DNA from 3 places in the Nocardia sp. NPDC050710 genome. Region 1 is predicted to be linked to each of the others. Evidence: riboswitches for the same ligand, from Rfam matches in the RefSeq annotation. Region 1 holds a riboswitch; each other region holds the start of a gene.
What was found. Region 1 has a riboswitch for S-adenosylmethionine ahead of AB0H61_RS30540 (aminotransferase class V-fold PLP-dependent enzyme). Riboswitches for the same ligand answer to the same signal wherever they lie in the genome.
Positions count from the first base shown of each region.

Region 2: it holds a riboswitch for S-adenosylmethionine, as region 1 does, so the genes downstream of both, AB0H61_RS19500 (rhodanese-like domain-containing protein) here and AB0H61_RS30540 (aminotransferase class V-fold PLP-dependent enzyme) in region 1, are expected to answer to the same signal.
Region 3: it holds a riboswitch for S-adenosylmethionine, as region 1 does, so the genes downstream of both, AB0H61_RS07320 (bifunctional o-acetylhomoserine/o-acetylserine sulfhydrylase) here and AB0H61_RS30540 (aminotransferase class V-fold PLP-dependent enzyme) in region 1, are expected to answer to the same signal.

Region 1 is NZ_JBFAHV010000023.1:50,255-57,955, forward strand. Features, by position in the region: gene AB0H61_RS30530 (Pls/PosA family non-ribosomal peptide synthetase) at 1-2,302, opposite strand, end outside; gene AB0H61_RS30535 (LysE family translocator) at 2,821-3,465, opposite strand; SAM riboswitch class IV at 3,595-3,708, shown strand; gene AB0H61_RS30540 (aminotransferase class V-fold PLP-dependent enzyme) at 3,757-5,112, shown strand; gene AB0H61_RS30545 (flavin reductase family protein) at 5,198-5,749, opposite strand; gene AB0H61_RS30550 (YbaK/EbsC family protein) at 5,872-6,348, opposite strand; gene AB0H61_RS30555 (2-oxo-4-hydroxy-4-carboxy-5-ureidoimidazoline decarboxylase) at 6,398-6,718, opposite strand; gene AB0H61_RS30560 (crotonase/enoyl-CoA hydratase family protein) at 6,910-7,701, shown strand, end outside.
Region 2 is NZ_JBFAHV010000010.1:133,563-141,263, reverse strand. Features, by position in the region: gene AB0H61_RS19515 (amidohydrolase family protein) at 1-335, opposite strand, end outside; gene AB0H61_RS19510 (FAD-dependent oxidoreductase) at 413-1,879, opposite strand; gene AB0H61_RS19505 (hypothetical protein) at 2,263-2,721, shown strand; SAM riboswitch class IV at 2,786-2,901, shown strand; gene AB0H61_RS19500 (rhodanese-like domain-containing protein) at 2,917-3,333, shown strand; gene AB0H61_RS19495 (O-succinylhomoserine sulfhydrylase) at 3,330-4,544, shown strand; gene fgd (glucose-6-phosphate dehydrogenase (coenzyme-F420)) at 4,651-5,661, opposite strand; gene AB0H61_RS19485 (HAD-IIA family hydrolase) at 5,904-6,701, shown strand; gene AB0H61_RS19480 (MarR family transcriptional regulator) at 6,753-7,208, opposite strand; gene AB0H61_RS19475 (type 1 glutamine amidotransferase family protein) at 7,287-7,701, opposite strand, start outside.
Region 3 is NZ_JBFAHV010000002.1:348,120-355,820, reverse strand. Features, by position in the region: gene AB0H61_RS07330 (MFS transporter) at 1-1,455, opposite strand, end outside; gene AB0H61_RS07325 (helix-turn-helix domain-containing protein) at 1,604-2,332, shown strand; SAM riboswitch class IV at 2,385-2,495, shown strand; gene AB0H61_RS07320 (bifunctional o-acetylhomoserine/o-acetylserine sulfhydrylase) at 2,585-3,913, shown strand; gene AB0H61_RS07315 (homoserine O-acetyltransferase) at 3,910-5,064, shown strand; gene AB0H61_RS07310 (TetR/AcrR family transcriptional regulator) at 5,095-5,745, opposite strand; gene AB0H61_RS07305 (oxygenase MpaB family protein) at 5,934-6,884, shown strand; gene AB0H61_RS07300 (helix-turn-helix domain-containing protein) at 7,002-7,379, opposite strand; gene AB0H61_RS07295 (nitroreductase family protein) at 7,448-7,701, shown strand, end outside.

The DNA.
Region 1 (7,701 bases):
TGGTGGCGCCGAGCGCTCGGGCGAAGGGCACCATCCACGGCGCGCCGGAAAGGTTTTCGGCGCCGCTGGCCTCGGATAGCCGCACCGCGGCCCAGAGGCGCAGGTGTACCGCGCCGCCACGCGGATAGGTGCCGGGCTCGACACCGCGCAGCAGCGCGCGGGCGCCCGCGACGCACAGCGCCATCCGACCGGGTGGGGAGATGAAGAGTAGGAAGGCGACCAGCGCCCACCACCAGGACAGCTGTGGCAGCCACGGCAGTGAGCCGGACCACGCCGCGATATTGCCGACGATGGCCAGCCAGGTGAGCCATTGCAGTCCGGTGAGGGTGGTCAGCGGGACGGTGGCCAGCACCTGGAAGATCTGGGCGGGCAGCGGGGTCGGGCGCACGGTGCGTTCCGTGACCGCGGCCGCGGGCGCGCTCTCGTCGAGGTATTCGGCGAGGGCGCCGAGCCGGGGATGGTCGTAGAGGTCGGCGACCGCGACGCGCGGATACCGTTCGCGCAGCGCGGCGACCAGCTGCGCGGCGGCCAGCGAGCCACCGCCCACATCGAAGAAATCGGTATCCGGGCTGGTGACCTCGGCGCCGAGGATCGAATCCCAGAGTCCGGCGACCCACTGCGCGGTCGGGGTGAGTCCGGCGTCGGCGTCGGCGTCCTTCTGTTTGGGCAGCGGCCAGGGCAGCGCGTCCCGGTCGACCTTGCCCGAGGTGCGGGTCGGCAATTCGGCGACAACAGCGAGGCGCGGGACCAGAGGCGCCGGAAGTTGTTCGGCCAGTTGGGCTCTGGCGGCCTTGGTATCGAAATCGGCATCCGGTCCGGTGAGATACCCGACCAGGATCTTGTTGCCCGCCTTGGTGCTTCGGATCGCCGCGGCGGCGCCGGTCACACCGGGCAGATGCTGGAGCGCGTTATCGATCTCGCCGAGCTCGATGCGACGGCCGCCGAGCTTGATCTGGTCGTCGGCGCGTCCGAGGAAGACCAGACCGGCACGGTCGTTGCGGACCAGATCGCCGCTGCGATAGGCGCGCTCCCAGCCGACCGAGGGCAGCGGCGCGTACTTCTCGGCGTCCTTGGCCGGATCGAGATACCGGGCCAGGCCGACGCCGCCGATGACGAGTTCCCCGGATTCGCCCTCGGCCACCGGATTTCCGGCGGCGTCGACGACGGTCAGATCCCAGCCGTCCAGCGGCAGGCCGATCCGCACCGGCCATTGCCCGTTCAGCAGCGCGGCGCAGGCGACAACGGTGGCCTCGGTGGGGCCGTAGGTGTTCCACACCTCGCGAACCGCTACCGCCTCCGGGCCCGTCGCTCGCGCCGTGTTCGATTGGCGGCCCTCGCGGTGCCCTGCGTGGTTACGCTCCGCTACCGCCTCCGGGCCCGTCGCTCGCGCCGCCGCCGCGGGGTTACCCGCAAGGCGTTCGGCCAGTTCCGGCGGCACCGCCTCGCCGCCGAAGATCAGCAGCCGGACCGGGTCCAGTGCCTCGGCCGGCCAGGTGGCGGCCAGGGTCGGGACGGTGGAGACAATGCTGATCTCCCGGCGCACCAGCCAGGGCCCCAGATCGGCGCCGGTGCGCACCAGCGCGCGCGGCGCCGGTACCAGGCAGGCGCCGTGCCGCCAGGCCAGCCACATCTCCTCGCAGGAGGCGTCGAAGGCGACCGAGAGGCCCGCCAGCACGCGGTCGCCGGGGCCGATGGGGGCGTCCTGGAGGAAGAGCCGGGCCTCCGCGTCGACAAAGGCGGCCGCGTTGCGATGTGTGACCGCAACACCTTTCGGTGTTCCGGTGGATCCGGAGGTGAAGATGATCCACGCGTCGTCGTCCGGTTCCGGGGCGCCGGTGGTGTCGCCGTTCGATTCAGTTGCGGCAGAAGTTGTTTCGATGCCATCCGCGGTGACGATCGCGGTCACCCGCGCCTCGCCGAAGACCAGCCGGGCGCGCTCGTCCGGATCGTCGGCGTCGACCGGGACGTAGGCGGCGCCCGCGTGCAGCACGGCGAGGATGGTGACGTAGAGCTCCCTGGTGCCGGACGGCATCCGGACGCCGACCCGGTCGCCCGCGCGCACCCCGGCGGCGGCCAGGCGGGCCACGTCCGCGTCGATCTCGGCCAGCAACTCGGTGTAGCTGAGCACCGCGTCGCCGTCATCGATGGCGGGTGCGTCGGGGTGGGTCAGGGCGGTGGCGGCGAGGATGTCGACCAGGGTCCGCACGGGTGGGGTGAGGGTGGCGCGCAGTAGCGGATCGGGTCGCGACTGTTCCGACTCCGGGCTCTCGCCCGCAGCGGCGTCGACCTGCGGCTGCAGCATGACGTCCTGCCCACCTCTCATAGACCTGCCTAGCTCTTCGCGTTCGTTGTTTCACAAGAGGGTTACCAATGGGCAAACGCCACGGTGACCAAGTGTCTACGGTACCCGCGGTATCAGGGGAGCGGCGTTTATCGAACCGGGTGGTCGGTCCGTCTCGATTGGTCGCGGAACGGCTGCTCGGCTCGCGTTCGGGGCGGTGCGCTCGCCCGAATAGCGGTCGGCTGAATGTCTCGCACCCGAAGTGGGACCTTGCTGTCGGTTTGCTGACGCCCACCGGGCAGGTCCTGATCGGCCAGGTTGCCGGAGTTGGATCGGGTGACGAGTGTGGTCGGTATCACGATGTCGCCGCGCTTCGCGATCGGCCCGATCCCGAGTGGTCTCATGCTCGCGCATCCGGCTCGGGATCGGTTGTCCCCGATCGCCATTCCATGCGTTCGATATCGGGCCACGAGTTCGCCGGATGTTCGGCAGGTCGGGCGGTTGTGCGCGGACTGCGGGCAGGCGCGGCCCGCGTCGGATCAGGCGGCCGAGGCGGCGGTCCCGACGCCGAGTACGGCGAGGACGCCCGCCGAGATCCGCTCCAGCCGGTCCCGCACGGCGGGGCGTCGCAACAAGGCGACCGCGCGCGAGGCCAACAGCGCGAGCAGGATCATTTCGACTGCGGCGATACAGCATTCGATGGCGCCGAGTGCGAGGGTGTTGACGAACGTGACGTCGGTGAGGAATTGGGGCAGCACGGCGAGATAGAACAGCCCGACCTTCGGATTGAACATGCACGAGATCACCCCGGCGGTGAAGGCCGAACGGATCGACACGGTGCACCCCTGCCGTGTGTGCGCGGACTCCGGCTCGGTACCGACCACGGCGGCCCTGCGCTGCTTACGATGATCCGCGAGAGCGCGAATTCCCAAATACACCAGGTAGATTCCGCCGATCACCTTCAGTGCCCGGTATGCCGTCGCCGACTGCTCGAGTAGTGTCGCGACACCGGCCGCCACCACCACCGCCCAGACGATCCCGCCGAGCGCCGAACCGATCGCGGCGGCGATGCCGGGGCGCGCGTCCTGGATCGAAAAGCGCAGCACCAGAAACGAATCCGGTCCGGGCGTCACCGAAAGCAGGACGCACAGTCCGATGAAGCCGAGCAGCAGGGAAAGCGTCACCCATCGATCGCATCGCAGATCGGGTGAATGCGCAAACGACTATCGCTTACCCGCGATAAGCGCCGCTGTCGCGGGCCCGCGTCGAAAGGCGGTTGACAGGGCGGCGGTTCGTCTGCCAATCTCGGGACAGGTCATGAGTACCAGCGTCAAGCCCCGGCTAGCTGGTCGGCAACCCTCCTCCGCGGTGGGGTGCTCCGGGTGACGACCGGGCCGACACCCGACCGGGTGCGGCAAGCGCGGACTCGACGAATCTCCTGATTGCGGGTCCCATTAGCCGACGGGATTTACGTGATGACTGCTGTTGTGGACCGGACCGCACGGGAACTTCGGCCGACGGAGTCGGTGAGCTGTGCCGCCCTCGCGCGGGTTTCCGGTGACGACCTCCAGGTGCCGCTGGTGCAGGGCGGGACCACCACCTATGCCAACTTCGACTACGCCGCGAGTGCGCCCGCGCTGGCCCGGGTCACCGACCGGGTGCAGCAGCTGCTGCCGTTCTACGCCAGCGTGCACCGGGGCGCGGGCTACGCCTCCCGGATCTCCACCGAGTGCTACGAGGCCGCACGCGGTTCGGTGCGGCGGTTTCTGGACGCCGACGACGACCAGGTGGTGGTCTTCACCAGGAACACCACCGACTCGCTGAATCTGCTCGCCGCCTGCGTCCCCGGCGACACCGTGGTCCTCGACACCGAGCATCACGCCAACTTCCTGCCGTGGACCCGGCGCGGCCGCCGGGTGGTGCGCGCCGCCGACACCATCGAAGAGACCATCCGGCTGCTCGTCGCCGAACTGTGCAGTAAGCCCGCCGCGCTGCTGGCGGTCACGGGCGCCTCCAATGTCACCGGTGAGGTGCTGCCGCTGGAACGGTTGGCCCTCATCGCGCATCAGTGCGGTGCCCGCATCCTCGTCGACGCCGCCCAGCTCGCCCCGCATCGGCGGATCAGCCTGCGCGATACGGGAATCGACTACCTGGCCTTTTCCGGGCACAAGCTGTACGCGCCATTCGGTGCGGGGGTGCTCGTCGGCCGTCGCGATTGGCTCGACGCCGCCGAGCCCTATCTGGCGGGTGGCGGCGCGGTCCGCGAGGTCGGTACCGACACCGCCGCATGGGCGCCCGCGCCGCAACGGCACGAGGCCGGATCCCCGAACGTGCTCGGCGCGGCCGCGCTGGCGGCCGCCTGTGACGCGCTCTGTGAAATCGATCCGGAAACCCTCATCGGCCACGAAAGACAGCTCGCCGATCGGCTCCGAGCCGGCCTGAGCGCCATTTCCGGCGTCGAACTGCTGCGCATCTGGTCCGACAGCCCCGACACCGTCGGTATCGTCGCCTTCACCCTGGACGGCTTCGCCCCCGGCCACGTCGCCGCCTACCTCTCCGCCGAGCACGGCATCGGTGTCCGCGACGGCCGCTTCTGCGCCCACCCCCTGCTCGCCCGCCTCGGTCTCGATGGCGCGCTGCGCACCAGCATCGGCCTCGGCACCTCCGCGGCCGATGTGGACCGTCTGGTGGAAGCCATCGCAACCCTCGTCCAGCGCGGTGCGACCTGGAACTACGCCGAAACCGGCGGCCTCTGGAACCCCACCCCCGAAACCCGCCCCTTCACCGGCGTCGACGACGGCACAGGCGCCGCCCCCTGCCTGATCAGCTGAGCCGCCTCGGCACCAGGACGCGCTCAGGCTGAGTGGTCCATTTCCGCTGGACGTTGCCTTCGAAGAGCTCGACGGAGGATAGATCTCACTGGTCGAGTGAGGTGGGGCGGTGGTATCGGCCGTTGTAGTAGAGGAGGGGGGCGGCGGCCGGTTTTTCGTCGGTGTTGTCGTGTACCCGGGTGACCAGGCCGACGGCGAAGGTGTGGTCGCCGATGGGGATGAGTTGTTGCACGGTGGCGCGGACCCAGATCGGCGTGCCGTGCAGGACCGGTTCGCCGGTGTCCAGGGTGGTCCACAGTGAGCGGTCGGTGAAGCGTTCCTCGGCGGAACGGGAGAAGCGCTGGGCCAGGTGGTGCTGGTGTTCGCCGAGGAAGTGGATCACCACGGAGTCCGCGCGCAGCATGGCCGCCAGGCTGGAGGAGGTGTTCGCGATATTGAACGAGACCAGGGGAGGTTCCAGCGACAGCGACGCGAACGAGGTCGCGGTGAATCCGACCGGGCCGTTCGGGGAGGACAGGGTGACCACGGTAACCCCCGCCGGGTAGTGGCGCATCGACGCGCGGTACTGCTCGGCGGTGATACCGCTCAGATCGTCGGGGATCTCCAGGCCGGTGTCGGGCCGCGGTGCTTCGGTCACATGACGAAAGTACGCCGGGATCGTGGGCGGTGGGTCGGTGCGCTGTTGTTCGGTTGATGTTCGATACGTCACGTGGCGCACCACCTGAATGTCCGCACCGCCACGTCCCGGTACAGCGGAATTCAGTCGACGTCGATCGGCAGGCCCGCGGTGATGCGGACCAACTCCCGAAAAGAGGTGCGGAACACCGTATTCGGGTGTCCACCGGCCGCCCATACCTCTTGGTGCCTGGACAGCGCGTTATCGACCCAGGTGGGCAGATTGGTGGGATGACCGACCGGGGCGATGCCGCCGATCGGCTGTCCGGTGACCTGGCGCACCATCTCGGCCGGGGCCCGGGTGAGCGTGCCCTCCAGCCGTTCGCCGGTGTGGCGCAGATCGACCTGGTGGGCGCCGGATACCAGCAGCAGCACCGGATCCTCGTCCAGCAGGAAGACCAGCGATTTGGTGATGGCACCCAGGTCGACGCCGAGCGCCCGCGCGGCATCGGCCGCGGTGGGTGTCGGGGCGGGCTGGCTGACGATGACGCCGTGATGGCCGCGCGCGATCAAGGTGTCCGCGACCCGGCATGCGACTGGAGGTAACGATGACCTGCGCATGGGACCAGGGTAGAGCGATCGCGGGTGGTGCGCCGGGTGAGTCGATCGGTCAGTACTCGGGATAGCCCTCACTGGGCCCGAGCATCTCGTCGATGCGCGCCCGGGTGATCCGCGCCAATTCGGTCACATCGGGCTTCGAGACCTGTTCCGGCGCAACCGCCTCGAACGCCCGATCCAGGTCCGCCGGGGAGAGGGCCAGCAGCTCGATATCGGCCTCGGCCAGTAGTGCGTCTCGGTCGGCGAAGGGTCGGGCGTCGGCGATCTTGGCGGCCCAGGTGACATTGCCGCAGCATTCGAACAGGGCGTGGATGGCGCGACCGTGCGCCAGGGAATTGAAGCGGTCCAAGCCGATTCCTTGATGCATCAGCATGGTGATCTCCGAGCCGGGAAACAAAGTTTGCTGACTTGACCATCATGCGTCGATCGGTGTCGCCGGAACCAGTGCGGTGCACTGAATTTGCACAGGGTTAACACGTGCGTCGGGCGTCTTCGTGGCGTTTGCCGGACTCGCTACCCGGATCCGGCGGCGCGCGATCCGCCGTTCTCGTTTACGCTGTACAAATGACTGATTGGCAGGCTTTCACCGTCGAAACCAAGGACCACGTCGCGCAGGTGACATTGATCGGTCCCGGCAAGGGCAACGCGATGGGCCCGGACTTCTGGCGTGAACTGCCGGAAGTCTTCCGCGGCCTCGATGCCGACCCCGAAGTACGAGCCATCGTGCTGACCGGCTCTGGCAAGCACTTCTCCTACGGCCTCGACCTGCCAGCGATGGCGGGCACCTTCGGCGCGCTGCTGGCCGATCGCGCCTTCGCCGCGCCGCGGACCGAATTCCTGACCGAGGTGCGCCGGATGCAGGCCGCGGTGACCGCGGTCGCCGACTGTCGCAAGCCGGTCATCGCCGCGGTCTCCGGCTGGTGCATCGGTGGCGGTCTGGATCTGATCGCGGCCGTCGATATCCGTCTGGCCAGCGCGGATGCGAAGTTCAGCCTGCGCGAGGCGAAGGTGGCGATCGTCGCCGACATCGGTTCGCTGCACCGGCTGCCCGGCATCATCGGTGAGGGCCATCTGCGCGAGCTGACCTTTACCGGCAAGGACATCGATGCCGCGCGCGCCGAGAAGATCGGCCTGGTCAACGACGTCTACGCCGATCAGGACGCGGTGCTCGACGCCGCGCACGCGCTGGCCAGGGAGATCGCCGCGAACCCGCCGCTGGTGGTGCAGGGCGCCAAGGATGTGCTGGATCAGCGGACCAAGGACACCGTGGCCACCGGCCTGCGCTACGTCTCCGTGTGGAACTCCGCCTTCCTGCCTTCGGAGGATCTGACCGAGGCGATCCAGGCCGTCTTCGAG
Region 2 (7,701 bases), on a different contig from region 1:
TGCAATGTCATGCCGGTGATGTCGGCGGCCGCGCGCTTGAGGTTGAAGCGCAGCGCTCGCACCCCGATGCGGTCCAGCTCGATGATGTCGTCGTCGCTGGCGTCCAGGTCGAGCGTGGTTACCCCGACCCAGCCCGCACCCAGCTCCGCCAGCGCCGCCTTCAGATATGTCTGGTCGGTGCCTTGGAAGGAACCGCTGACCACCGCACCGCCACGGACGTCGAAGCGCGACATGCGCTTTCGATAGTCCGCGATGGTGTACAGGTCGGGCAGGTAGCCATCGTTCTCGGCCAGCGGGAACCGCGGGTCGAAGATGTGGAAATGGGCATCGAACACGTGAACAGAATGCCTCAGTAGCGGAGTTTCTGCTGCCGCAACGGTCGCCGAAATGGGACCGTTGCGGCCCGGGTGGATCAGACCTTGTGCGGTTCGCTGGCGCGCAGCATATCTTCGCGCTCGACGACCTTGACGCGTTCGCGGCCTTCGGGCTCGCCGAGGGCGCGCTCGTGTGCGTCGAGGCGGTACCAGCCCTGCCAGGTGGTGAACGGGATGCCCTTGCTCTCGAGGAACTCGGTGACGGCATCCAGTTCCGGCTGTTCGGCCGGGGTGAAGTTCTCGGCGTCGTCCAGCAGGCAGGCCACGGTCTCGTTGGCGTCGCCCTTGGTGTGGCCGATCAGGCCGACCGGGCCGCGCTTGATCCAGCCGGTGACGTATGTGGCGGGCATGTAGCGGGCCGCGCCGTCGGCATTCTCGTCGGCGATGACGCGTCCGGCCTCATTCGGCACGGTGCCCGCCTGATCGTCGAACGGCAGGTTGGTGATGTTCTGCGACAGGTAGCCGACCGCGCGGTACACGGCCTGGATGTCCCAGTCCTTGATCACGCCGGTGCCCTTGACGTTGCCGGTGCCGTCGAGCTGGGTGCGCTCGGTGCGCAGGCCGACGACCTTGCCGTTCTCGTCGCCGACGATTTCGGCGGGCGATTCGAAGAAGTGCAGGTACAGCTTGTGCGGCCGGTTGCCCTGGTCGCGGATCGCCCACTGCTCCAGCGTGTTGGCGACCATATCGACCTGTTTGGAGTGGCGGCGCGCGGCCTCGGAGCCCTCGTCGTAGTCGATGTCCTCGGGGTCGACGATGACCTCGATGGTCGGGGAGTGGTCGAGTTCGCGGAGTTCGAGGGGGGTGAACTTGGCCTGGGCGGGGCCGCGGCGTCCGAAGACGTGGACCTCGATGGCCTTGTTGTCCTTGAGTCCCTTGTAGACGTTCGGCGGGATCTCGGTCGGCAGCAGTTCGTCACCGGTCTTGGCCAGCACGCGGGCCACGTCGAGCGCGACATTGCCGACCCCGAGGACCGCGACCTTCTCCGCGTCCAGCGGCCAGCTGCGCGGCACATCGGGGTGTCCGTCGTACCAGGACACGAAGTCCGCGGCGCCGTAGGAGCCGTCCAGGCCGATGCCGGGGATATCCAGTGCGCGGTCGGCGTTGGCGCCGGTGGAGAAGATCACCGCGTCGTAGAAGCGACGCAGGTCGTCGAGGGTGATATCGGTGCCGTAGTCGATATTGCCGAGCAGGCGCACCTGCTCCTTGTCGAGCACCTTGTGCAGGGCGGTGATGATGCCCTTGATCCGCGGGTGGTCAGGTGCCACGCCGTAGCGGATCAGCCCGAAGGGTGCGGGCATGCGCTCGTACAGGTCGATGCTCACCTCGGCGTCGGACTTCATCAACGCGTCGGCGGCGTAGATACCGGCCGGTCCCGCGCCCACGATCGCAATGCGGAGCGGGCGGGCCGCCGCGGTGTGAGCGTCAGGCCCGGAGGAGGCAGCCTGCGTCACCACGGAGGGGCCGGGAACACCGCTCGTTGATGCTGCACTCTGTTCGGTCATCTCTTACGCGCACCTTATGGTCGAGAATTAATGGCGTCAGTTTTAGCTTAGGCTAAGCTGACGCGCCGCTTGCTTGCACCTCGCGATGCGGACGCTGGTGCTGCTGGCTCGTGGCTACACGGCCCCCAGGTCGCTACGACGGTGAGCTGTCGAATGGCTATGACAGCAGGTCGCATTCTCGCGATTCTATCGGTGGCGCGGCGAGCGACCTATCAGGGTGCCGTGAGCTGGGTGGATGCTATGCCTCCCAGCGGTGATGGCCAGCCCGCTCACATCATTATCGAGGGACCGTCCGGTCCGCGTTATCGCGCGGGCGTGGCGGTCCCGCCGCGCGAGACGGGGGTCGGCGTCGGATAACCACGCCGACCAGGGATCATCGGTATATGACCGAGCAGCGGCCCGACCCCGAGGGCGACGAAGCGATCGTGGTCGACCAGACCGATAAGCGCACCATGGTGCCGTTCATCGCGGCGGCGATTTTCGCCGCGATCGTGCTCGTCGCGATCGTGGCGGGCGGGCTGCTCTCGCCCGCTGAGAAAAATGTCACAGAAGCCGACCGGATCGCGGCGGCCGCGCGCAACTACGCGCAAGCGCGTGCGAACAGCGATCTCATGCCGCCGCCGGGCGCGGCCTGCGCGAGTTTCGACGAGAGCAAGTCGCCGCTGGCGGCTCAGTTCGGCACGGCGGCAACCGGAAAGTCCATCGAGGTCATTGAAATCGAGAATCCGACCGTCAACGGCGATCGGGCGAAGGCGACGGTGACCACCAAGGTCGATGGCCGCGAAGCGACCGCGACCTGGAACTTCACCCGGTCCGGCGATAAGTGGCTGGTCTGCGACTGACCGTCCGCGTGTCGCGAACCGATGTTTGACAGGGTGGCCGTCGCCCAGGCAATCTCAGTCCGTAGGTCATGAGAACCAGCGTCAAGCCCCGGCTGGCTGGTCGGCAACCCTCCTCCGCGGTGGGGTGCTCCGGGTGACGACCTGGCCGCGCACCGAACACAGGTGCGGCAAGTGCGGATTCACAGGAGGTTCGACATGAGTTATGCCGGTGACATCACCCCGCAGCAGGCGTGGGACATATTGCGGGACAACCCGGAAGCCGTATTGGTGGATGTGCGTACCGAGGCGGAATGGCGCTTCGTCGGCGTACCGGATACGAGCTCGATCGAGCGGCCGACCGTGCTGATCGAATGGGTCGACAGCAATGGCGCGCGCAACGCCGAGTTCGCCGATCAGCTGGGCAAGGCGCTCGACGGCCGCGGCCCGGAGGCGCCCGTCGTCTTCCTGTGTCGCTCCGGTCAGCGTTCGGCGCATGCGGCGACCGTCGCCACCCAGCTCGGCATCGCCCCGTCCTACAACGTGCTCGAGGGTTTCGAAGGCGCGCTCGACGCGTTCGGCCATCGCGGTAGTGAAGGGTGGCGTGCCCTCGGACTGCCCTGGCGGCAGTCGTGATCACCGGCGGCGCCTTCGACAAGCCGCTGCCGGAGGGCGTCGGCCCCGCGACCCTCGGTGTCCGCGGCGGTCTGCGGCGCTCCGGTTTCGAGGAGACCTCCGAAGCCCTGTATCTGACTTCCGGTTTCGTCTACGAAAGCGCCGAGGCGGCCGAGGCCGCGTTCACCGGCGAGGTCGAGCACTTCGTCTACTCCCGTTACGGCAACCCGACGGTGGCCATGTTCGAGGAGCGGATACGCCTGCTCGACGGCGCCGAAGCGTGTTTCGCGACCGCGAGCGGTATGTCGGCGGTATTCACCGCGCTCGGCGCACTGCTGGGCGCCGGCGATCGACTTGTGGCCGCGCGCAGCCTCTTCGGCTCCTGCTTCGTGGTGTGCAATGAGATCCTGCCGCGCTGGGGTGTGGAGACCGTCTTCGTCGACGGTGACGATCTGGACCAGTGGGAGCAGGCGCTGTCGGTGCCGACCCAGGCCGTTTTCTTCGAGACACCGGCCAATCCGATGCAGACCCTGGTCGACGTGCGCAAGGTCAGCGAGCTGGCGCACGCGGCGGGCGCGAAAGTGGTGCTGGACAACGTCTTCGCGACCCCGCTGTTGCAAAAGGGCTTCGATCTCGGCGCCGACGTGCTCGTCTACTCGGGCACCAAGCACATCGACGGTCAGGGCCGGGTGCTCGGCGGCGCCATTCTCGGCGCGCGGGACTACATCGACGGTCCGGTGAAAAACCTGATGCGCCATACCGGTCCGGCGCTGAGCCCGTTCAATGCGTGGACGCTGCTCAAGGGTCTGGAGACGATGCCGCTGCGGGTGCGGCACTCCACCGCGTCCGCGCTGAAGATCGCCCGGTTCCTGGAGGGCAACGATTCGGTCGGCTGGGTGCGTTACCCGTACCTGGAATCGCATCCGCAGTACGATCTGGCGACCAGTCAGATGAGCGGCGGCGGCACCGTGGTCACCTTCGAGCTCAACGCTCCCGCCGACGAGGCGAAGAAGCGGGCCTTCGAGGTGCTCAACCGGCTGCGGATCATCGACATCTCCAATAACCTCGGTGACTCCAAAACCCTGATCACCCACCCCGCCACCACAACTCACCGTGCCATGGGCCCGGAGGGGCGCGCCACGATCGGCCTGTCCGACGGTGTCCTCCGGATCTCCGTGGGTCTGGAAGATGTCGAGGATCTGCTCGGCGATCTCGACCACGCCCTGCGCTGAGATGCCGATGGCCGGGTCGCTCGACCCGGCCACGCCTTCCCGAGATGTGCAAAGCCCCCACCCTCGCCCGAAATCGGTTGGCGTGGGGCCTTTTTCGTACCCGGATTCAGCCGAGCGAGCGCAACCGCGGGCCGAGATCGCGCTCGAACAGCTCGAGGAAGCGCCGCTGATCATGGCCGGGGGCATGGAAGACCAGGTGGTTCAGCCCGGCATCCAGATACGGCTTGATCTGAGCGACGGCCTCGTCGGGATCGCTGGCGACGATCCAGCGCTTGGCGATCTGCTCGATGGGCAGCGCGTCGGCGGCGGCCTCCATTTCGATCGGATCGGTAATGCTGTGCTTCTGCTCCGGGGTCAGTGAGAGCGGGGCCCAGAAGCGCGTATTCTCCAGCGCCAGTTCGGGATCGGTGTCATAGGAGATCTTGATCTCGATCATCCGATCGAGATCGTCGACGCTGCGCCCGGCCTTGGCGGCGCCCTCCGCCACCGCGGGCATCAGCTTCTCGGTGTAGAGGTCCATACCCTTGCCCGAGGTGCAGATGAATCCGTCACCCGCGCGGCCGGCGTACCTGGCCACCAGCGGGCCGCCCGCGGCGATGTAGATCGGGATGCCGCCCTTGGGCACGTCGTAGATGGAGGCGCCGACGGTCTTGTAGTACTGGCCCTCGAAATCGGTGCGCTCACCGGTCCACAGGGCGCGCATCAGGTCGACCGCCTCGCGCAGCCGGGCGAAACGCTCCTTGAATTCCGGCCATTCCCCGGTGTATCCGGTGGCGATCTCGTTGAGCGCCTCACCGGTGCCGACGCCGAGCATGATCCGTTCCGGGTACAGACACCCCATGGTCGCGAAGGCCTGCGCGATCACGGCGGGGTTGTAGCGGAAGGTCGGGGTCAGCACCGAGGTGCCGAGTTGGATGCGTTCGGTGCGCTCGCCCACCGCGGCCATCCAGGCCAGCGAGAACGGGGCGTGCCCGCCCTTGTGCCGCCATGGCTGGAAATGGTCGCTCACCGTCGCGCTGTCGAGTCCGTGTTCCTCGGCGAGTACCGCGATGTCGACCAGCTCACGCGGCCCGAATTGTTCCGCCGACGCCTTGTATCCGAGTTTGAGACCACCCATATGTGCGCCACTCCTGTCGCTTCGCTGCCACGCGTCCGGTGCGGGAATTCCGCACGCGGGTTCGGCCGCAGGCGTGCCGCGGACCTGTCCCGCTACAACCGCCGGGAGCGCGCGGGCGTTCCCGCGCCGGCGTCGCATACGGCCGACTTCGACCATAGTCAGCGGGGTCCGGCGGTGTGCGCTGGGTCGCATCGCACGGCACATCGCCCGCCGGGCCCGCCCGGGTAGCCGATAATTGACCGGTGACCGCAGACGACGAGCCGATCCTGTCCTACCTCACCGATATGGACGGAGTGCTGGTGCACGAGGACCACCTGGTTCCGGGCGCCGATCAATTCCTGGCCGAGCTGCGGGCCAAGGAAATCCCATTCCTGGTACTGACCAACAACTCGATCCGCACCCCGCGGGATCTCCAGGCCCGGTTGCGGCATACCGGCCTGGATATCCCGGAGGCGGCGATCTGGACTTCGGCGCTGGCCACCGCGACCTTCCTGAACGACCAGCGCCCGAACGGGACCGCCTACGTGGTCGGCGAATCCGGGCTGACCACAGCGCTGCACGAAATCGGCTATGTCCTCACCGACAGCGACCCCGACTATGTGGTGCTCGGCGAGACCCGCACCTACTCCTTCGAAGCCATCACCACCGCGATCCGGCTGGTGGAGCGCGGCGCCCGCTTCATCGCCACCAATCCGGACGCGACCGGTCCGTCCCGGGAGGGCCTGCTACCCGCGACCGGTTCGGTGGCCGCGCTGATCACCCGCGCGACCGGGCGAGAGCCCTACTACGTCGGTAAGCCGAATCCGCTGATGATGCGTTCGGCGCTGCGCCGCATCGGCGCCCACTCCCAATCCACCGTGATGATCGGTGACCGGATGGATACCGATGTGGTCTCCGGACTGGAGGCGGGTATGCGGACCATCCTGGTCACCACCGGCATCTCCACCCGGGCGTCTGTCGAGCAGTACCCGTACCGGCCGACGCTGGTGCTCGACTCGGTCGCCGATCTGGTCGGGCGGACCACCAAGCCGTTCGACTAGATCGACGCGGCGGACTGCCCTGTTCGACAGGCGGTCTCGCGCGGTTCGGATTCAGTCCGTGTTGCCGGTGAGCGCGTCGAGCGCGGCAGCGAGGTCGGTGAGCGCGGTGACGATCTCCGCCAGGCGATCCGGGCCGAGTTCGGTGGCGAGCCGGTCGGCGAGCACAGCGTGACGCGGGTTGATGCGCGCGATCGCCGCGCGACCGGAGTCGGTCGCCGCGACCAGCTTGGCGCGGCGGTGCGCCGGGTTCGGCCGATACTCGGCCATACCCTTGTCCACGAGCAGATCCGCGATGCGCTGCACACTCTGCCGGGTGATGCCCATCGCGCGGGCGATGCCCGCCACCGGCAGCGGTTCGCGCAGCACCGCGCCGAGCACCTGCCACCAGGCCGCGGTCAGTCCCGCCGGTGCGGCCAATTCCTCCGCGATCGAGAGGAATTGGCCGTTCAGCCGAAATGAGGTGATCGCGGCGCTGCTGAAGAGCTCCTGTTCGGGTGTCTCAGCCATGTCCGTGCCCGGACGAAGTGTGGCCTGTGCCCCGCCCGCTCCGGCCCGATTGCCACGCGCTGTCTCGCGGGTCGCTCGTCATGCGACCGATTGTGCTTGTTCGTACTCGTCGAGCACCGCGTAGGCCGCCGGATCGCTGTGCGCGAAGAGCCGGTACCAGGCGTCGAGGATATGCGGCTCGTAGACGCCGAGCAGGCCGAGCACCTCGCGAGCGAATTCGAACGGCGCCATCCCCGAGGCCGTGACCACGTTGCCGTCGGTCACCGCGGGCTGGTCGATGTACCGGTCCGCACCCGAATATCCGCTGTACAACAGGAATTCCGCGATATTGCTGGTGTGGTTCCTGGTGTCGAGCAGACCCTCCCTGGCCAGTCCGAAGGTCGCGCCGCAGATCCCCGCGACCGGCACCCCCGCATCCAGGAACTCCCGCGCCTTGCGCGCGAAGGGAACCAGTTCCTCGCCCATCCACGTATCGGCGCCCGGCAGGATGAGC
Region 3 (7,701 bases), on a different contig from region 1:
CTCGATCAGATTCGCCGGCTTGTCCCGGATCATCAGCGCGATGACCGGAATGGCGGCCAGGAAGAAGCCCGCGCCGACGTAGAAGGCCACATCGTAGCTATGGATGGCGGCCTTGGCCGCGAGGTTGTCGACGGTCGGGTTGTTCAGCACGTAATCCTTGGCGACCTGCACCGAAATGGTGGTCAACAGGGCGGTGCCGACCGCGCCGCCGACCTGCTGGGCCGCATTCAGCAGCGCACTGGCCACACCGGAGTCCTCCTCCTCGACCTGGTGCAATGCCACGGCCTGCATGCCGACGAACAGCGGGCCCATGCCGAGCGCGATCAGCACCTGGGCGGGCAGCACGCTGACGGCGTAGCTGTCGCCGTAGCTGAGCTGAGCCAGCCAGACCAGGCCGAGTACGCCGAGCGCGGCGCCCGCCACCATCAGCGGGCGCGGGCCGAGCTTGGGCAGCAGCGCGCTGGTGACACCAGCGGAGATCGCGATACCCGCCGGGAAGGGCAGGAAGGCGACGCCCGCCTTCAGTGGCGTGTAGCCCAGCGTGTTCTGGAAGTAGAAGCTGAGGAACAAGAACATGGCGAACATCGCGATCGGGATCAGCAGTGCCGCGAGCAGCGCGCCACCCCGATTGATCTCACCCGGAATGCGCAGCGGCAACAACGGATTCGTCGAGCGCTGCTCGATGACGACGAATACGGCGAGCAGCGCGACACCGGCGGCGAGCAGCCCGAGGGTGCTGCCGGAGGTCCAGCCGTGCTCGGCGGCGCGGCTGAAGCCGTACACGATGGAGACCAAGCCGAGGGTCACGGTGACCGCGCCGGGTACGTCGTAGCCGCCGGTGCGTGGGGCGGGCACATCCCTGATCACGAAGGCCAGTGCGCCGACCAGCGCGAGGATCGCGATCGGGGTGTTCACCAGCAGTGTCCAGCGCCACGAGGCGTATTCGGTGAGCGCACCGCCCGCGATCAGGCCGATCGCGGCGCCACCGGCCGAGATGCCCGCGAAGACGGAGAAGGCCGTGGCCCGTTCACGCGCCTCGGTGAAGGTGACCGAGAGCAGCGACAGCGCGGCGGGTGCGAGCAGTGCGGCGAAGGCGCCCTGCAGGCCGCGGCCCGCGAACAGCTGGGCCCCGTTCTGCGCGAGACCGGCCAGCGCGGAGGCCGCGGCGAAGCCGATCAGGCCGATCATGAAGATGCGGCGACGGCCCAGGTAGTCCGCCATGCGGCCGCCGAGGAGCAGCAATCCGCCGAAGATCAGCGTGTAGGCGGTGAGCACCCATTGCGTATTGCCCTCGCTGATAGCGAGATCACGTTGTGCGAAGGGCAGCGCGATGGTCACGATGGTGGCATCCAGAACCACCATGAGCTGGGCCGACGCGATTACGGCCAGGGCCAGCCAGCGGGACGAGCCGCCCGGTTTCTCCAGTGCGTCGACCGCTACAGCGGTGTCGGTCATATCGGTCTCCTCATTCGAAGTACTGGGCTTTCGGATCAAGTGGGCCAATCCTGTCACTCTCAGACAATTGGCGTCAAGAGAAAAATGTCGCACTCAGACATTTGTCGGTTAGGGACATGAAAACAGCAGGTTGCGATAGAGTGTGAAGATGCTCGACTCATCGACGCCGATCGACGCGGAAGCCGGAGCCGACACCCTCGTGACCTGCCCGGCCACTGGCGGGCGCGCCGACCAGCCCACGGGCCTGCGCGAGCGCAAGAAGCAGCAGACCCGCGCGCGGATCATCGAGGTGGCGCTGGACCTGTGCGATACACAGGGCTTCGAGGCGACGACCGTCGAGCAGATCGCCAATACCGCCGACGTCTCGCCACGCACGGTGAACCGATACTTCGAGACCAAAGAAGACATCGTCCTCGGGCCGACCGAGGACTTCGGCAGGGCGGTCGCCGAGGCGCTGCGGGAGCAGTCCGGCGTCGAAAACGATCTGCACGCGCTGTGCAATGCCTTCCTTTACATGATCGACCTGGCCGCCAGCGGCCACGACACCATCTCGTTCCATCAGTTCCAGCAGATGCAGCGGATCGTCCGCAGCAGCCCGGCGGTCAACGCCCGCGCCCTCGAATACGGCGAGTCCAAGACCGCCGCGATCAGCTCCGCCCTCGCCGAACGCACCGGCAACACACCCGATGCCCTCCCGGTCCGGCTGGTGGTAGCGACCTGGCAGATGCTGTGTCATGTCGCGATGGCGGACTCGGAGGAAGTGATCGTCAACAGCGACCCCCGGACCGCGGCGCGCGCCGCACGCACGGCGGTACTCACCGCGTTCACCGAGCTCCGCCGCATCTGCGACACACCGCTGCGCACCGAGTCCACGTGACATTGCCAACGAAATTTCGGGCGTCGGCCTAGCTCCAGCTACCATGTCGTCAGGTCATGAGTGCCAGCGCCAAGCCCCGGCTCGCTGGTCGGCAACCCTCCAGCTGCGGTGGGGTGCTCCGGGTGATGACCGGGCTCTCGAAGGCCGAGAGCAAGCGCGCTGTTCAGGAGGATCCCGAAATGTCTTGTTGTCCGTCGCCCGCATCCAGATAAGACAGTCTGTCCGGCGAACAACCCCCTTTTGGAGCACGACATGAGTGACCCCATCGCGTCCGAGATCGATCCGGCCACCTGGTCTTTCGAGACCAAGCAGGTGCACGCGGGCCAGTCCCCGGATCAGAGCACCGGCGCCAGGGCCCTGCCCATCTACCAGACCACCTCGTACGCGTTCCGCGACACCGATCACGCCGCGGCGCTGTTCGGGCTGGCCGAGCCGGGCAATATCTATACCCGGATCATGAACCCCACCCAGGACGTGGTGGAACAGCGCATCGCCGCCCTGGAAGGCGGTGTGGCGGCGCTGCTGCTGGCCTCCGGGCAGGCCGCGGAAACCTACGCGATCCTCAACCTGGCCGCGGCGGGCGACCACATCGTCTCCAGCCCGCACCTCTACGGCGGCACCTACAACCTCTTCCACTACTCGTTGCCCAAGCTGGGCATCGAGGTCTCCTTCGTCGAGGACCCGGGCGATCCGGAGCAGTGGCGCGCCGCGATCCAGCCGAATACCAAGGCCTTCTACGGCGAGACCATCGCCAATCCGAGCAGCGCCGTCTTCGATATCCGCGGCATCGCCGAGGTCGCGCACGCGGCCGGGCTGCCGCTGATCGTGGACAACACCGTCGCCACCCCGTATCTGATTCAGCCGCTGGCGCACGGCGCCGATATCGTCGTGCACTCGGCGACCAAGTACCTGGGCGGGCACGGCGCCGCGGTCGCGGGCGTGATCGTGGACGGCGGCAGCTTCGACTGGACGGTGCGCGACGCGAACGGCGAATCCCGCTTCCCCGGCTTCACCACCCCGGACCCGAGCTACCACGGCGCCGTCTTCGCCGATCTCGGCGCGCCCGCCTACGCCCTGAAGGCCCGGGTGCAGTTGCTGCGCGATCTGGGCGCCGCGGTCTCGCCGTTCAACGCGTTCCTGATCGCGCAGGGCATCGAGACGCTGAGCCTGCGGCTGGAGCGGCATGTCTCCAACGCCGAGGCGGTGGCCGAGTTCCTCGCGAACCACCCGGATGTCGAGGCGGTCTTCTACGCGGGACTGCCCACGTCGCCATGGTACGAGCGCGCCAAGGAGCTGGCGCCGAAGGGCGCGGGCGCGATCGTCGCGTTCGAACTGCGCGGCGGCGTCGATGCGGGCAAGAAGTTCGTGGACGCGTTAGCCCTGCACAGCCATGTCGCTAACATCGGGGATGTGCGTTCTCTCGTGATCCACCCGGCGTCGACGACGCACTCACAGCTGACACCCGAGGAGCAGGCGGCCTCCGGGGTCACGCCGGGGCTGATCAGGCTGGCCGTCGGCATCGAGGGAATCGACGACATTCTGGCCGATCTGCGGGCCGGTTTCGCGGCGGCGACGACGTGACCGTGAGCACCGAGCGGAGCACCGCCCGCCCAGCGACCGGGGTGGCATTACTGCCACCGCCGGACGGGCGGCTGGGCATGATCGCGATCGGGGATGTGCTGCTGGAGAATGGCGCGGTCGTCCCCGACGCGCACCTCGCGGTGCAGCGCTGGGGCGAGCTCTCCCCCACGTTGGACAATGTGGTGCTGGTCGAGCACGCGCTGACCGGTGACTCGCACGTGGTCGGGGAGCCCGACGACATCCACCCGCTGCCCGGCTGGTGGGACGGCATGGTCGGCCCCGGTGCGCCGGTGGATACCGACGAGTGGTGTGTGATCGCGACCAATGTGCTCGGCGGCTGTAAGGGCAGCACCGGGCCGTCGTCGCTGGCGCCGGACGGCAAGCCGTGGGGCCCGAGGTTCCCGGAGATCTCCATCCGCGATCAGGTGACCGCGGAGATCGCTTTGATGCGGTTGCTCGGCATCGACCGGCTGGCCGCGGTGGTCGGCGGGTCGATGGGCGGTATGCGGGTGCTGGAGTGGATGGTCGGCGCCCCGGAGCGGGTCGCGGCGGCGCTGGTGCTCGCGGTCGGTGCGCGCGCCACCGCCGACCAGATCGGCACCCAGACCACCCAGATCGCCGCTATCCAGTCCGATCCGGACTGGCAGGGCGGCAATTACCACGACACCGACCGTGCCCCCATGGCGGGCATGGGCATCGCGCGGCGCATCGCGCACCTGACCTACCGCACCGAGGCCGAACTGGACCACCGCTTCGAGAACCACGCGCAGGGCGAGGAGGATCCGTGGCGAGGCGGCCGCTACGCGGTCCAGAGCTACCTGGACCACCAGGCCGAAAAGCTTTGCGGCCGTTTCGATCCGGCCACCTACGTGCTACTCACCGAGGCGATGAACCGGCACGATATCGGTCGCGGTCGCGGCGGTGTCGCGGCGGCGCTGGCCGCCACCACGGTGCCGTGCGTGGTGGGCGGCGTGGACTCCGACCGGCTGTACCCGTTGCGCACGCAGCAGGAGCTCGCCGACGGGCTGCCGGGGTGCGAGAGGCTGGAGGTCGTGCACTCCAGGGACGGGCACGACGGGTTCCTGACCGAGGCGGCGGCGGTGTCCAAACTGCTGATCGAAACCATGCGGCTGGCCCGCGAACATCGCTGAGCGACAACCGTTCGACGGCCGCTCGCGTCCCTACCCGGCCGACGGACCGACCAGCAGCTGCACCACGGTGCTGACGAACCCTTCGATGCGTTCGCGCGGGTATTCCCCGGGTTCGTTGATCGCGAGCCTGCCCAGCATTTCGGCGATGGTCAGCAGTGAGTTGGTCAGCAGCGCGGAATCCATTCCGGCCCACCGCGGCTGTACCGCGATACCCATCCGCACCAGCGCCTCGGCCTGATCGAAGATACTGGCGCGCGAATTACCCAGCGCCTCACGGTATTCGCCGGGGGCGCGATCCGGGGCGGCGAGGATGAGCCGCCAGCGGGTCGGATTCTCCAGCGCCACACCGACGAATGCCTCGATCGTCGCCGATGCCGCAACCACCGGGTCGGCGCCCATCAGATCGGTCGGTAGCGTTTCAGCGACCTGTTCCAGCCCCCGCTGCTGCTCCCGATCCAGCAGTGCCGCAACCAATTCGGCGCGAGTCTTGAAGACGGTGTAGAGCACCGGCTTGCCGACACCCGCTTCCTGCGCGACCGCCTCCATGCTCAGCTCGTGCAATTCCACTCGACCCAGCACGGTATAGGCGGCGTCGAGCAGCTGTTCCCGGCGCTCCTGCGGCGGCAGACGCGGCGCATAACGCCGTCGCGGCCGGTCCGGCGGGGTGCGCGATGTGGTCACGGCCGTCTCACCTCCATCGGTCCATCCTGACAGCCGCGGCCGCGGATACCGAATCCGTCCATCGCAAATCCTACGCAGCCGTTGTATTGATCATCACCAATTGCTACGGTTGCGTTGTATTCACCGCCGACGGGTGCCACTGTCGATCGTGCGCCGACCGGCCCCGTACACCTGCACAGGAGCATGTGATGACCTTCGATCCGACCACGCTGCGCCGGGACGACTACGGCTTCTTCGGCCCGGATTCCCCGAGCTGGAAGATCTGGACCGCGCCGTCCGCGGTGATCGGTTTCCAGCGCGCGGTGGTGCTCGAACACTTCGACCCGTTCCTGACCGCCGCGGTGGCGGATTCGCGCGGGATCTACTCCGATCCGCGCGCCCGGCTCGACCACACCTTCTCCTACTTCCTGCTCGCCGCGATCGCCGACGGCCGCACCGCGATCCAGGCCGCCGAGCATCTGATGCGGGTGCACGCCCCGATGACCGGCATCGAACCGATCAGCGGCAGGCGCTACAGCGCGAACAGCCCGGAGACCCAGCTGTGGATCCACATCACCGGCTGGCATTCGGTGCTGAAGGCCTACGAAGTCTTCGGCCCCGGGCCACTCAGCCCGAAGGAGGAGACCCGCTACTGGGCCGAGTGCGCGATCGCGGCCGAGTTGCAGACCTGTAAGCCCGAGGATGTGCCGCGCTCCCGCGACGCCGTGCGCGCGTACTTCGCCGAGGTCCGGCCGCGGCTGTGCACCTCCGAACGGGCCGAGGAGGGCATGCACCATCTGCTGTGGACCCCACGGAGCAATGGCGCGGGCCTGTCGTATTACGTTGGCAGCCGAATGCTTTCGCTGGCGTCGGTAGCCCTGCTGCCGAAGTGGATGCGCAAGCTCGGACGCTTCGACCGGCCCGGCATCGTGGATCTCGCGATCAAGCTGCCCGCCAAGATCCTGGTGTGGGGCTTCACCCGGTTCGACAAGGCGGGGCTGATTCTCGCGGCGCCGTTCATCGCGCCGATGGCCGGACAGATTCTGGAGCAGCACATCAAGGGTGAGTCGCCCGCCACCCCGGAGACCATCACGCCCGCCGCGGCGCGGGAACTGTACGGCTCCCATGGCAGCCGGGCGGTCACCGCACACGCCGGTTGATCAGCCCATCCCAGCGGTGGTCCCGGCGCGGGCCGGGACTCACGCGAACACCCGGATCGCGGTCCCGGATCCAACTCCGACCGGAACTCACAGTCCGCGTGGGCATTTCGACAATACTCAGCCGGCTGCGGCACGCCGCGCCGCTTCGACCCGATTGATATTCGTCTCGATCCAGTCGCGCAGCGCCGCGATCGGGGTGCGCAGGCCGTGTCCGAGGTCGGTGAGGGTGTATTCGACGCGCGGCGGGATGGTGGGATGCACGGTGCGCGAGACGAATCCGTCGTGTTCGAGCTGACGCAGCGTCTGCGTCAACATCTTCTGCGAGATGCCGTCGATGCGTCGGCGCAGGTCGGTGTAGCGCATGGTGCCGTCGGCGAGCGCGTCCACGATCAGCACGGTCCACTTGCCCGCCACATGATCGAGCACCTGGCGGGTGGGGCATTTGGCCGAGTACACATCGGCGGGGAGTCCGGAGTCTTCCAAGTACGTGGGCACGATCCGATCGTAACGCACTAATTGGTGCCTACTTCCAAAAAGAGAGTGGCTCTCCAATAGTGAGATGCATGAACACACAGATACTTTCCGTCCCCGCCGCGATCCGAGCCCGTCGCACCGTGCGCCACTACCGCCCGGATCCGGTGCCGACCGAACTGCTCGACGAACTGCTGGACCTGGCGGTGCAGGCCCCCACCGCCTGGAACATGCAGGACCGTTCGATCGTCGTGGTGACCGGCGAGTCCGGCAGGCGGGAACTGTCGGCCGCCGCGCACGGCCAGCCGCAGCCCGCGGAGGCACCGGTGGTGCTGATCTTCGTCGC